3 regions of the Paenarthrobacter sp. TE4293 genome follow, and region 1 is predicted to be linked to each of the others. Evidence: predicted binding sites of a transcription regulator. Region 1 holds the regulator's gene; each other region holds the start of a gene.

The links. The regulator Rex, encoded in region 1, represses fermentation and respiration genes when NADH is low (regulators of the CRP and FNR family bind a similar motif). The targets are predictions, from matches to a motif close to CTTGTGAANNNNTTCACAAG.
Region 2: QF015_RS13925 (queuosine precursor transporter) is a predicted target of Rex. The motif match lies at 1,889-1,908, and genes of this name have one in related genera.
Region 3: QF015_RS15215 (ALF repeat-containing protein) is a predicted target of Rex. The motif match lies at 1,053-1,072, and genes of this name have one in related genera.

Annotation. Positions count from the first base shown of each region.
Region 1 is NZ_JBNJRY010000003.1:456,035-460,660, forward strand. It holds gene QF015_RS08400 (hypothetical protein) at 125-838, shown strand; gene QF015_RS08405 (hypothetical protein) at 1,100-1,843, shown strand; gene QF015_RS08410 (redox-sensing transcriptional repressor Rex) at 1,892-2,599, opposite strand; gene QF015_RS08415 (glutaredoxin family protein) at 2,676-2,930, opposite strand; gene QF015_RS08420 (HAD family hydrolase) at 3,007-3,840, shown strand; gene QF015_RS08425 (DUF559 domain-containing protein) at 4,020-4,626, shown strand, end outside.
Region 2 is NZ_JBNJRY010000006.1:190,438-195,063, forward strand. It holds gene tgt (tRNA guanosine(34) transglycosylase Tgt) at 1-845, shown strand, start outside; gene QF015_RS13925 (queuosine precursor transporter) at 939-1,649, opposite strand; gene QF015_RS13930 (TetR/AcrR family transcriptional regulator) at 1,960-2,622, shown strand; gene QF015_RS13935 (TIGR01777 family oxidoreductase) at 2,619-3,533, shown strand; gene QF015_RS13940 (hypothetical protein) at 3,644-4,108, shown strand; gene QF015_RS13945 (MFS transporter) at 4,361-4,626, shown strand, end outside.
Region 3 is NZ_JBNJRY010000007.1:113,983-118,608, forward strand. It holds gene QF015_RS15210 (amino acid permease) at 1-994, opposite strand, end outside; gene QF015_RS15215 (ALF repeat-containing protein) at 1,261-3,363, shown strand; gene QF015_RS15220 (IclR family transcriptional regulator) at 3,528-4,334, shown strand; gene QF015_RS15225 (SRPBCC family protein) at 4,338-4,626, opposite strand, start outside.

The DNA of each region.
Region 1 (4,626 bases):
GTGGGGGCGCCGTTTCGCATCTCCAGAAGTCACCCCGCAATTGTTCGGCAAACAGCCTGTCTTTAGCTGCGAATTGGCTGCGAATTTCCTATGCAACCTTCAACCCGCGGTCTACAGTGATGCCATGAGTACCCCAGACGAAACACCACAGCCACAGCAGCCCGGCTCCCAGCCTCCGCAGCCCGGCAACGTTCCTCCTGCGGGTTACCAGCCTCCGCAGGGCTACCAACCTCCGCAGGGTTACCAGCCGCCGTCGCAACCGGGGCAGTATTCCCAGCCCGGCGCGGCTCAGCCCGGTCCAGCCCAGCCAGGACCTGGACAGCCAGCCCCGGGACAGCCCGGTTTCCACTTCGAAATGCCCACCGACGGGCCACGCAGCTTCAACGATGTCATGCCACAGGGTGGTTTTTCGGGCATGTTCAAGACCCAGGGCCTGCCCACCGAGCTGAAGGTGTCCTACTTCATCTGGGTGATCTCAGGACTGTTGGGGCTGCTCTTCGGGCTCATCGGGTTCTTCGCGATCATTGCCCTCTTCGCTTTTGCCCCCGGAGTAGCGGCCATCCTCCTGATTATCCTGATCCTCAGCCTCGCCGTCGCAGCGGCCCAGGTTATCCTGGCGATGAAAATGAAGGAAGGCAAAGAGTGGGCCCGCCTGGCCCTCACCATCGTGGCCGGCGTCTCCTTGCTCCTCACCATTTTCAGTGCCGCCAGCGCTGGCGGATCAAGCACGGGCCTTGGCAGCAACTGGTTCGGCTTCCTGGTCAGCGCGGTAGCAGTAGTCCTGATGTGGCTGCCGAATTCGCAGCTCTGGTTCAAGGCAGTCAAGGGTCACGCTTAGCGCTGACGTGACTGCCGCCGTCGTTCCCTGAACGACCTCGTGACGGCAAAAGGCCGCGGTAAATCCTTCCGGAGTGCCGCGGCCTTCATCATGAAGGCGTAAGCCAACATGATGATTTTTGCTGTGAGCCCGAAATACCTGCGTGTGATCATCTGCAGCGTCAGACCCGGGAGGTACGGTGGAAGCAGAACCACGCTGGGGGCAGGGTCATTTTGCTGATCCCGGCGGCCGCACCAGCAGTCGAACAAGCAAAGGAATGCCATGAGCAACCCTCCGTACCCGCCGTCAAACCCGGGCGATGCCAACCAGCCCGAGCAGCCGACCGCTCCCCCTGCGCCGCAGTACGGCCAGCAGACACCTCCCCCCGCTGCCCCGCAGTACGGCCAGTCCGCCGCACCGCAGTACGGCCAGCAGAGCCCCGCTTCCCCGCAGTATGGCCAGCAAGCCTCCCCGTACGGTCAGGTCCCCGGCGCTCCGCAATACGGCCAGGACACCAACTGGCCCAGCCAGCAGCCCGGCCCCACCGCCGTGCCGCCGATGGTCAACTACGCCTTCTGGATGATTTGTGCCGCCGGTGTTCTTTCGGCCATCAGCTCGCTGCTCCTGGCAACCACTGGTGCTGACGCCTTTATCAACGCCATGAACCAGCAGGCCGTGCAACAGGGTACCGACCTGCCCGAAGGCTCCATGGAAGGCATGCGGGGCGTCATCGGCGTAAGCGCCATTGTAGGTGCCGTGGTTGGCCTCGGCCTCTACGCGCTGGTTGCTTTCCCGGTTCGCAAGGGCAAGAACTGGGCAAGGATCCTGGGCACCGTGTTCGCCGCCATCTCGGTCCTCGGCCTCACTGGCCTCTTCCAGTTCGGCGCTACCTACGGCATCCTGCAGCTCATTGTCATCCTGCTGGGAGTTGCGGCAATTGTCATGCTGTACCTGCCGGCGTCGGCTCCGTACTTCCGGAAGCCCCAGCCGTTCAGCGCACCGTACCAGAACCCGTACGGCCGCTAAACACCCTGGTCTTCAGACACTTCAACGCGGGCGCGGACCCGGCCCAGGCTATACAGCCTGGCCCGGTGTCTGCGCCCGTTGTGCGTGGTAGGCCAGGATCTGGAGTTCCGTGGCCATGTCCACCTTCCGGAGGTTGACGTGCGGCGGGACCTGCAGGAGCACCGGCGCGAAGCTGAGGATGCTCCGGATTCCGGCAGCGATCACGCGATCGCACACAGCCTGGGCCACGGTGGCCGGCAACGCCAGCACCACCATGTTGGTATGGGTGCGCTCCAGGACCCGCTCGAGTTCGGCGGAATCGCTGACCCGCAGCCAGCCGACTTCGTTGCCGATCACCATAGGGTCGGCGTCGAAGATCGCTACGACATCGAAGCCCCTGGACTCAAAGCCGCCATAGCGGGCCAGGGCCTTGCCGAGGTTACCAGCGCCGACAATCGCGACTTTCCAGTCGTGGGTCAGGCCGAGTGCGGCCGCAATGTGCCGGCTCAGGTACTGCACCTCATAACCGACGCCGCGCGTCCCGTAGGAGCCCACATAGGAAAGGTCCTTGCGGAGCGTGGACGAGCTCACCCCTGATGCTTCCGCCAACGCATCCGACGAGACCCGCTCGACGCCTTCGGCCAAAAGGGAGTTGAGCGCGCGCAAATAGAGAGTCATCCGGGCCACAGCCGCGGGCGGGATCTGCTTGGTGGCAGGTTCGTTATCCCCGGTTGTTGCTTCCGGGGACGGTTCCAGCGCAGTCACGGTATTCTCCATTGCGTCGCTTTGTTGTTCCACTCTATGACCCCCGGCCGGACTCAACAAAAGCCATTACTTGCGGGTAACCGCACCCTCAGCCCTCCAGGACTTTCTTGAGGGTCCGGGTAAGCCGCTGCTCATCGATGGTCCAAAAATCGCGCTGGATGCCATCCACCAGGACCACGGGAATCTCCTCCGCGAAGCGCTCCTGCAGTTGGGGGTCGCCGTCGATCTTCTGCTCGGTCCACTGCACGCCAAGGCTTTTCGTGACGCGTTCGACGGCGGCACGCGCCTCCGTGCAGAGGTGGCAGTCAGCTTTGGTGAGGAGGACGACGTCGGGAATAGCCATGGAATAACGGTAACCGTCCCGCTCCGCTCCCGGGTGCCGTCAGCGCGGGGCACGGGCAATTGACTAGACTCAAGGCATGCCCGAGGAGAAGAACGCCGCCGTGGTCGCAGATGCCTTAGTGCACAACGACTCAGTGCAGAAGCGCACTGGCGAAGCCGCCTTCTTCGACGTCGACAACACCTTGATGAAGGGTGCGAGCCTCTTCCACGTGGCCCGCAAAATGTATGAACGCAAAGCGTTCACGCTTCAGCAGGCCGCCGGTTTCGCCTGGAAACAGTTCAAGTTCGTCATGCGCGGGGAGAACATGGAGGATGTCCACTCCGTCCGTGACTCCGCGTTGACTCTGGCCGCAGGTATTTCCGTGGACGACATCAAGGCGTTGGGCGAGGAAGTCTACGACGAAATGATCGAGTCGCGGATCTGGCCCGGAACCAAGGCCCTGGCGGAGCAGCACCTCCGGGTCGGCAGGAAGGTTTGGCTGGTGACGGCGACACCCATCGAGGTCGCCACGGTCATCTCCACACGCCTTGGCCTGACCGGCGCCCTGGGCACGGTGGGCGAAGTAGAAGACGGAATGTACACGGGGAAGCTCGTGGGCGACATCCTGCACGGTCCTGCGAAGGCGATCGCAGTCCAACTCGTCGCCGATCGGGAGGGCCTGGACCTGGATCATTGCTGGGCTTACAGCGATTCAGCCAACGACATCCCTTTGCTCACCATGGTGGGCCACCCGGTTGTGATCAACCCGGACGGCAAGCTGCGCCGCCACGCGCGCGAGAACAACTGGCCGGTGTATGACTTCCGAGCCGGTCGCCGGGCAGCCACGCTCGGGCTCAAGGCCGCCACGGTGGGCGGAGCGATCTACGGCTTGTGGCGTGGCTTCTCCAGGTTCCGCGGCCCCCGCATCTGACCCCCCTCTCACCAAACCACCCCACCCGGCCAACCCCCTCTCACCAAACCACCCCACCCGGCCAACCCCCTCTCACCAAACCACCCCACCCGGCCAACCCCCTCTCACCAGATGAGTTCGGAAGCGTACCTTGTGGATAACTTCTGCACGCGTTGGCCTTCCTGGGCAACAATGCCCGTATGCGAAAACCGCCGCCCGTGCCTGCCTTGCTGGCTTCTGCTCCCTTCACGATCAACGAGGCCAAGGCTGCGGGCTTGGAGCACCCGCAGCTCAGGAAGCGAACCTCAATCGAAGGTGTGAGCCAAGGAATCTACCGTCCCGCCAACTGGGTCTTTGATCTCGCGGAAGCTGCACGATCCCTCTCAGCTGCGAGTCCGGGCGCGTGGATCTCCCATGTAACCGCCGCCAGGATCCACGGCCTCTTCCTTCCTCCTTGGCTGGCCGACTCCAATGAACTGCACCTTAGTAAGCCAAGCAAGCTCCCGTCAGCGCGCCGTCGGGGCATCATCGGACACACGGTGATCGCGGACGACTCCGAAATCGAGTTCAGCGACGGCATCTGGATGAGCACCCGCCCCAGGACATGGCTGGATTTGGCCCGCCGACTGCCATTGAGAGATTTGGTCTGTGCGGGCGACCAAATCATTCGCATGCCGCGGCAAGAATTTGAAGGACGGAGCACGCCGTTCACTTCAATCGAGGCACTTCGGAAGATGCTTGCCCGCCACAAGAACCTGCAAGGTGTGGTCCGGGCGCGGGAAGCACTTGAATTGATGAGGGTCGGTG
Region 2 (4,626 bases), on a different contig from region 1:
CCGACGACGCCGTAGCACCGGGCAAGGAACGGCTGGCGCACATTGACGATGACGGCGTCTGGTTCAAGTCGCACCTGAACGGGGACAGGCACCGTTTCTCCCCCGAGATCTCCATGCAGGTCCAGCACCAGATCGGCGCGGACATCATGTTCGCCTTCGACGAGCTGACCACGCTGCAGAATTCGCGGGCGTACCAGGAAGAGTCGTTGGAACGGACGCGGCTATGGGCGCTTCGGTGCCTGGAGGAGCACGCGTCCCTGACCTCTTCCCGTGCGGGCAAGCCGTACCAGGCGTTGTTCGGCGTGATCCAGGGCGCGCAGTACGAGGACCTCCGGCGGAAGGCCTGCCAGGATCTTGGTGCCATGCCCTTTGATGGGTACGGGATCGGCGGCGCACTGGAGAAGGAAAACCTGGGCACGATCGTGCGCTGGTGCAACGAGGAACTTCCCGAGGACAAGCCCCGGCACCTGCTGGGGATCTCCGAACCGGACGACATCTTCACCGCGATCGAGAACGGCGCAGACACTTTCGACTGCGTTTCCCCCACCCGCGTGGCCCGGAATTCCGCGTTCTACACACCGTTTGGCCGGTTCAACCTGTCGGGTGCGAAGTACAAAACGGACTTCGGACCCCTGCAGGACGGCTGCGACTGCTACACCTGCGTGAACTACTCGCGGGCTTACATCCACCACTTGTTCAAGGCCAAGGAAATGCTCTCGGCCACCCTGATCTCCATCCACAATGAGCGCTTCGTGGTGAAGATGGTGGACGACGCCCGCTTGGCCATCGAATCCGGGGATTTCTTCGAGTTCAAGGCCGAGACGCTGGGCCGGTACTACTCGTAGGGTGGCGCTCCGGCGCCGAGATCGCGGGAAGCGTGCGTGCGCGTGCGGAAGATTCCGGCGAACTCACACGGTTCCAGCGAACTCGGCGCAAGCCTAGGCCGCGGCTACCCCGTAGCTGGGCTCGCGCTTCTTGATCCAGCCGACAACCAGCACGGTGACCGGCACGAACAGGAACTCCACGGCGGTCTTGTAGACGAAGCCCACCAGGACGTAGTTGAAGAATGAGCCCGCGTCAGTGATGCCAATGACCGACGCCGCGATGCTGCAGAAGATCAGGGTGTCCACGAATTCGCCCACCACCGAGGACCCCATCAGGCGGGCCCAGAGGCTCTTCTCGCCCGTGCGGGCCTTCATCTTCACCAGTATCCAGGAGTTGATGGTCTGCCCTGCCAGGAAGGCGAGCAGCGAGGCGAGGACGATCTGCGGGACGGGTCCAAGCGCGCCTTCGATGGCTGCCTGCTTGGCCGTTCCGTACTCATCGGTGAAGCCGGGAAGCACGATGATGATCCAGTAGCAGAGGGACGCGAACACGGAGAGCGCGAACGAGGTAATGATGGCCTTGCGCGCGACCTTGAAGCCGTAGACCTCGCTCATGACATCGCCCAGGATGTAGGCCAGCGGGAACAGGAAGAACCCGCCGTCGGTGATGATCGGTCCGAGCACCACACCCTTCGACGCGCCGATATTGGACAGGATCAGCACCACGGCCATGACGGCCAACATGATCCCGAAATACGGGGAACCGATTGAAGCGAAGCGCGGAGCGGGCTTACTCAAAGTACTGGAGCCGGAAGGCGAGGGCATGGGTCATCCATTTCGTAGTGGTTGGCGCAGGCTCCTTGGGTGAGGTGCCCCGCTGTATTAGCACTGTGGTTGGTGGGGCTTTCGGCCCGGCACCGGTCCTATTCTCCCACCCACCAACGCCCTCTCACCTCCCACCCCCTCCCCACCAACGCCCTCTCACCTCCCACCCCCTCCCCACCAACGCCCTCTCACCTCCCACCCCCTCCCCACCAACGCCCTCTCACCTCCCGCCCCCGCTTCTTTTGAACGCGTTCAGAAACTGTGCGATACTCAAACTTGAACACGTTCAAAACAATCAACGGGGAATCGAATGGCAGCAAAAAGTGAGCAGACCCGCCAACTGGTGGCCGACGTCGCCCTGAAGATGTTCCGCGAGGTCGGCTTCGAAAAGACCACCATGCGCGCCATCGCACAGGAGGCCGGAGTCTCGGTCGGCAACGCCTACTATTACTTCGCGTCCAAGGACGAACTGGTCCAGGAGCTGTACATCCAGGTCCAGGATGAACACGCAGTCGTCGCAGCCAAGGCACTCGACGGCGTTCAGGATCTCGCAAGCCGACTCAAGGCTGTGCTCCACACCGGCATCGATGTCATGGAGCCATACCACCAGTTCGGTTCGGACTTCATCGCGACGGCGATCCGACCGTCGTCGCCCGTCAACCCGTTCGGCAAGGCGTCCACCGCCGCCCGCGAGGCCTCGCTCGCGATCTTCCGGTCCGCCGTCGAGGGTTCCTCCCCCGCTGTCGCGAAAAAGCTGCGCGGCGACCTGCCCGAACTGCTGTGGCTGGCCTATATGGGCGTCGCGCTGTTCTGGGTTTACGACCAATCCGAGGGCCAACGCCGCACCCGCAAGCTGATCGACGGTGCCGCACCTCTGGTGGCCCGCGGCCTGTCGCTCGCGAAGATTCCGGGAGTCAGCAAGGTCTTCGACGACGTCCTGGGACTCGTCCGCAACGTCAAGGAGGACTCGTGAAGCCGCGGACCGTGGTGATCGCAGGCGCGACTGGATTCATCGGCAGCTACTTCCAGCGGCGGTTTCTTGAGGAGGGGTGGCAGGTCCGGACCGTTGGGCGTGGCGCGTCGGCTGACGCGCAGTGGGACGACGACGCCGCCATCACCAAAGTGCTGAACGGCGCCGAACTGCTGGTGAACCTCGCCGGACGGTCCGTGAATTGCCGTTACGACGAGCGGCATCGGCGCGAGATCTTGGACTCCCGGGTTCTGACCACGCGGACGTTGGGCCGGGCTGCGGCTGCGTGCGCCGAACCGCCCAGGACCTGGATCAACTCAAGTACCGGCACCATCTACCGGCACGCCGAAGATCATCCACAGTCCGAGGTCTCAGGTGAGCTGGGCAGCGGCTTCTCCGTGGACGTGGCCCGTGCCTGGGAAGACGAATTGGCGACTGCCGTTGCCCCGGACACTCGGAAGGTGCCCCTTCGCATTGCGATCGTGTTGGGGGCCGGTGGCGTCATGAGCCCCCTCCGGAACCTTGCCCGGTTTGGCCTGGGCGGTCACATGGGCCCGGGCACGCAGAAGTTCAGCTGGATCCATGTGGAGGACTTGTTCCGCACTGTGCTGTTCGTTGACGCTCACGGTGAGTTGACCGGCCCGGTGAACGCGGCAACCCCTTACCCTGTGGACAACCGCGAACTGATGTCACTGGTCCGGCAAAGCATGGGTGTCCCTTTTGGCATGCCAACGCCGGCCTGGCTGCTTGAGGCAGGGGCGGTCCTCATTCGGACCCAGACCGAGCTGGTCCTCAAAAGCCGCTGGGTGGAGCCCCGGAAACTGCTCGACGCCGGGTTCGCGTTTGAGCACCCAACCCTGGCCGGTGCCCTCAACCACATCGACAAAGCGCACCCCAAACCCTCTCTCACCTAACCGCCCCTCCAGCCAAACCCTCTCTCACCTAACCGCCCCTCCAGCCGAACCCTCTCTCACCTAACCGCCCCTCCAGCCGAACCCTCTCTCACCTCACCAGGAAGGTAGCCATGAGCCAAGAACCATGGACCGACGAAAATGAGTACGGGCTGGCAGCGCCAGTCCCATCCAGTGGCTGGCGATACGGGTCCAAGGACCGGGTGGTGCTCGGTGGCAAAGGACTGGCTATGGGAATCGCCGTGGCGCACCTGACGTTCTGCATTTTGCTGTCCAGTCAGAGTCCGGAGTGGGCCATCATCTTCTTCATCTACAGCTTCCTCCCCGTCTGGGCAATCGGCGCTGCGGCGGGGTCCCTTTTCGGCTTGGCCCTGCGGCGGGTCCGGAATCAGTGGTTTCATGTTGCCGCATTTTTCGCCGGGAGTCTGCTTATGTGTGCCCCGTTTGGTGGACTCTCGCCAACCGGTCCGGTGCTGTTCTCGTTGTCCATCGCCGTCGCCGCCGGTGTTGGCCGTCTCGCCGCGTGGAAGCTGGTGCACCTCAACGACGCCGGCATGCCCAAACCCCGAGGGAACTGAAGGCGAGCGGCCGCCGTCGAGCACTGTACGGCCTCACCCGAAACCTAAGGAAGTGTTAGGAAATCCCCCGCGAGCTAGGGCTGTGCCGTGCATCACCCATAGTTTGGAATACGTCCTCTTCACCCCAAGAGGGCCTTTCTTAGTCGACGAAGAGCCATGCGCAAGGACGCCATGAGCACGAGCTTCATGGACAGAACGAACTCATGCAAGACACGGCCGCCGCAAAACGCTGCCGTCCAGGAAGGTTCATTGATGAGCACCCAGCAAGCTGCACCTCTGAGCGAAGCCGCCCAGACACGCAAGGCCGTGAGCAATATCCTCAAGGGCTCCGCGGGCAACCTCGTGGAGTGGTTCGACCTCTACGTCTATACGGTATTCGCGGCGTATTTCCAATCGCACTTTTTCAACTCCTCGGACGACCTGCAGGCCGGTCTTGAGGCGATGGCGGTCTTCTCGACGTCGTTCCTCATGCGTCCGATCGGTAGCTGGTTCTTCGGCCGGTACGCCGACCGCAAGGG
Region 3 (4,626 bases), on a different contig from region 1:
CCTGCTGGGCGAGGCCGAACAGGATGCGGCCGGCACCGAAAATGTCGCTGTTGATGGCCGAAAGAGCGGCAGTGATGACCACGGCGTTGAGTATGTGCGGGGCAGCAGGGATACCCAGGCCGTCGAAGATCTGCACGAACGGGCTGCCGCTGCTGCCGATCTCGTTCCACGGGAAGATGCTCATCAGCACGCCGAGGGTCAGTACGTAGAAGAGCAGTACGCGGACCGGCACAGTGTTGACTGCCTGCGGAATGACTTTCTTGGGGTCGGCCGCTTCGCCCGCGGTGATGCCGATCGTTTCGATGCCGCCGAAGGCAAACATCACGACGGCGAACGCGGCCAGCAGCCCCTCGAAACCATTCGGGAACAAACCGCCGTGGTTCACGAGGTTCCCCAATCCCGGTGCCACGCCACCGCCGTCGCCCGTTTGGAAACCGAACACAACGATCGCCGCACCACCGACGATCATGGCGATAATCGCCACCACCTTAATCAGCGAGAACCAGAACTCCAGCTCACCGAACACCTTCACGCTGAGCAGGTTCATGGCGCCCAGGAAAAGGATGATTGCGAGCACCCAGATCCATCTGTCCACCTGCGGAAACCAGAAGCCCATGTAAATACTGAAGGCAGTGACGTCGGCAATGGCCACGATTGCCATCTCGAACACGTAAGTCCACCCGGTCACAAAGCCCGCAAACGGTCCCAGATACCTGGACGCGTATTGGCCGAAGGAGCCGGACACGGGGTGTCGGACGGCCATTTCGCCGAGGGCGCGCATCACCATGAACACGGCAGCGCCGCCGATGATGTAGGCCAACAGGACGGCCGGGCCGGCTTTCTGGATGGCGGAGGCCGAGCCGTAGAAGAGGCCGGTGCCGATAGCGGAACCGAGTGCCATGAAGCGGATGTGGCGGACGTTCAGGCCTCGGCTGAGCGCCGTACCCGCGGCTTGGAGGACAGAGCTCTCCGCAGCCAGCTTGGTTTGTTGCATAGTAAAACCTTCTCGTCTTTGGGAGGGGATCGCTATCCAGCAGATCACTTTTGGGGCGCTTGTGATCGGACTCACGGGGGTTTGGTGTCTTTGATCGCAGACACCGCAGTTTTGCCCGGTCGGGGTGGTTGTGATGAGTGGCGAAAGTCATAGCCTCTGGTTGGATATGATGACCGCGGACAGCTCATCAAACGGTCAGGCATCCCTCGCTTTCAGCGTCGCCCCCCTTGAATGCAGCGCTGCCACCGTATCCGGATGGGGGACTTGTGATTTCCGTACTTCGAGGCGCACGACGCCGTTGGGCCGCTGCCGTTGTTGCCCTCGCGGCCGGGGCGTCCCTGCTCTTTGCTGCCCCCGCGCACGCCTACGACATTCCCGATTTTGAGGTCCCGGTCGCATCGCAGGCTCCGCTGCCCTACGTGGAGCGGGCGTCGGACGCGGCGGGCGTCCTTGAGCTGTGGAGGACGGGTGGACCCGCGACCCGCGCCGCTGCGGCGACGGCCCTTGCTGGGGGCAGCGATGCGATCCAGGCATTCGTCGACGGCGGCCAGGACGTGCCGCTGACAGCGGACCGCAAGCAGGTGGTCACCGAGCTGACGGAGCGGGGGAGCGCGCATGTTCGCTCGTCGGCCAAGAACGTCCTGGCGGCGAATGATCCCGCAATCATCGCCGGCTTCCTCTCGGTGGGATGGGCCCAGACGTGGAATGGCGATCTGCGCACTGCGGCGACGTTCTTCACTGAGGTGGAGAACCCCCGGATTAAGGCTGCTGCATCGAAGGTCCTGGAGTCCGGCGACGAAGCAGTGGAGAAGTTCGTTCTTGAAGGCTGGCGAAATATTGCTCAAGGGCAGGACCGGGAGGCCGTAACCTACCTGACCGATTCCCCCGTAGCTGCCGTTACGCTCGGAGCCCAGGCAGCCTTGGATACCAACAACCCTGATGCAATCGCGGACTTCCTCCGCTACGGCCGGTTCGTCGCCGCAGACCATCACACCGAGGCGACCGCCGTGACTTCGCTGCTCCAGCAGGTCAAAGACGACGTTAAGGCCAACGCTGTCGGCACCGCAGCAGTTGCTGATCGGGCCAAAGCGGCCGTGGAGCAAGCGCGAAACACCGCCGCGGCCGCCCGCAAAGCAGACACGACACGTCTGACTGCTGATCGCGACCTCCTGAGTGCCCGGGCCGTTCCGCGAAATGTCCTGGACAGCGCAAGCGTGGCTTCCGAGAAGCCGTTCAAGGAAGCCTTCGCAAAAGCCGCCAAGGAATTGCCCGGACTCCTGTCGACCCTCACCGCTCCCGGTGCCGATCTTGACGCGCTGATCAAGGAAGCCCGGCAGGTCGCCCTGGATCTCGCACTGGTCGGCACGCCTGAAGTGAAGAAGGCCGCCGCGACTGCCCTGGTGGGTGGGGATTCGGCCATCAAGGACTTCGTGGCCAAGGGCCACGCGGAAGCCATTGCACGGGACTCAAGCGGTGTGTCCGCGTTCGGCGCGGACCGTCAGCGGGTCTATCAACTACTGGCCCAGGGCGGCAGTCACGTCAACAAAGCCGCGGATATTGCCCTGGGCTCCACCAACCACGCAGATGTCCGCTCTTTCCTTGAGTATGGGTTCGCTACTGCGCAAGACCTGGACAACCGCATCCTTGCCTACGCCACTCTTGACAAGGGGTCGGAACGACGGGCGGCCGCCACCGTAGCGCTGGAGGGCAGCCGGGCTGATCTTCGGGCATTTGCCACCGCCGGGCAGTTTGCCGCTGCCGAGCGCGACGAAGCTACCGCCGCCCACGTTGCCTCGATTGACGCCATGATCGCCGAACTCGCCGGGCTGGCTGACAAGGCAGCGGTCGACGCCGGTGTGGTGGCTGACGCCGCCAAGGCCGCTGAAGCAGCGCGCCAGGCGGAGGCGGCGAGGGCTGCCGAAGCAGCGAAGGCCGCCGCAGAGACAGAGCAGGCGCGGGGGAAACTTCCCCTGAATGTGCCGCGGGATGACTCTTCCGGGTTGTTCGAAGCAGCCCCCAACGTGGTGCCATGGCCGCAGGCCCCAGGTTCCGCCGTCGAGCTTGACGTAACCGGCGAGGCGCCGGACGGCGGGCCCGTCGACGCTGAACGTCCCGACATCACGGATGTCGACGTTCCGACGGCTGCCACGTGGCCCAGCGAATCGGCGTCGACGGAGTCTTTGTCGCCGGAAGCGGCCGCTCCGTTGGCAGCTTCCTCCACCGGGCTGGGAGGTTGGACCATTGGCTTGATCGTGGCGCTGGTTCTGGCCGCTGCCGGCGCCATCACGTTCCTGCTGCGCCGAAAGGGTGTGGCGCCGGCTTCCGGTAAGCCTGGCGCCGCGGGTGCTGCCCCACAGCCCAAGCCGTAGCCCCCGCTCAAGTCCTGCCTGCCTCAGCCCCAGAACTGTCTGATACTCCAGACACCGAGCAAGCCCTCCGGGTTGGCTGCGCAGCCCCACAGGGTGCACGCTTGAGTACGGGATACCGGACAGTCTGGTTCGGGGGTTCCCGCTAAGACGAGCAGTGAGGAACCATGACAACGTCGCCAGTGGCACCCGGCAAGGCCACCTCAAAAGTCCCTGCCGCCGAGAACACCTTGCGGATCTTGAAACTGCTGGCATCGCGGCGCGGACCCATGGCGGCATCGAACATTGCCACAGCGCTGGGTTTGCCCCGCTCAAGCGTCTATCACCTGCTGGGCGTCATGGAAGCGAACGGTTTCGTGCTGCACCTCCACGAAGAGCAGCGCTACGGGCTGGGCATCAGCGCCTTCGAACTCAGCTCGGCATACTCGCGCCAGGAGCCATTGTCCCGGCTTGGCCGGCCCATGCTCGCGTCCCTGGTTGATGTGATCGGCGAGAGCGCACACCTCGCGGTGCTCCATGGCCGCGACGTCCTGTACATCGTGGAGGAACGCGCCAAGAACCGGCCGAGCCTGGTGACCGACGTCGGGGTCCGGCTGCCCAGCCACCTCACCGCCTCGGGCCGCGCAATCCTTGCCGCCTTGCCAAAGTCGCAGGTCCGCGCCCTCTACCCGAACGCGGCTGCCTTTACTTCGAGGCACGAAGTTGAGTTCCCCATCATGAAGTACTCTGCGCTGTCATCCCATCTGGACCAGGTGCGGCAGCGTGGCTACGCCACGGAAAACGGCGAGATCACGCCCGGGTTCGGCTCCATCGCGGCCGCTGTGACGGACCACGTTGGATGGCCGACGGCGGCAGTGGCCGTCACGTTCCTGGAGGACAAAGTGCCGGCCGAGCAGTGGCCGGTGCTCGCTTCCCGTATCCAGAAAGCGGCGGACGAGCTGTCGGTGAGGATCCACGGCCGCCCTGCCGGCTAATCCTTACCTGTGGTCCCGGGCCTCGCGCTCGACGAGGTGACGAAAGGCCTCCAGCTCGCCTTTGAAGCTGCCCCGATACGACCCCATGGCGAAAAGCCGCCCAAAGATCCCCGCAATGAACCCCCGGGTCGTAAACTCCTGGTTGATCCGCGTACCTTCGCCCTCCGGCACGAACGTGACGTCCGATTCGCCCTTCAGGATTGTGTTGCCGAAACGGGTCCGGAGGTGCCGGGGCCGCTCCACCGCAAGGATCTCAGTGGGGCTCGCCATGCGCCCAAACCACACCGTGTAG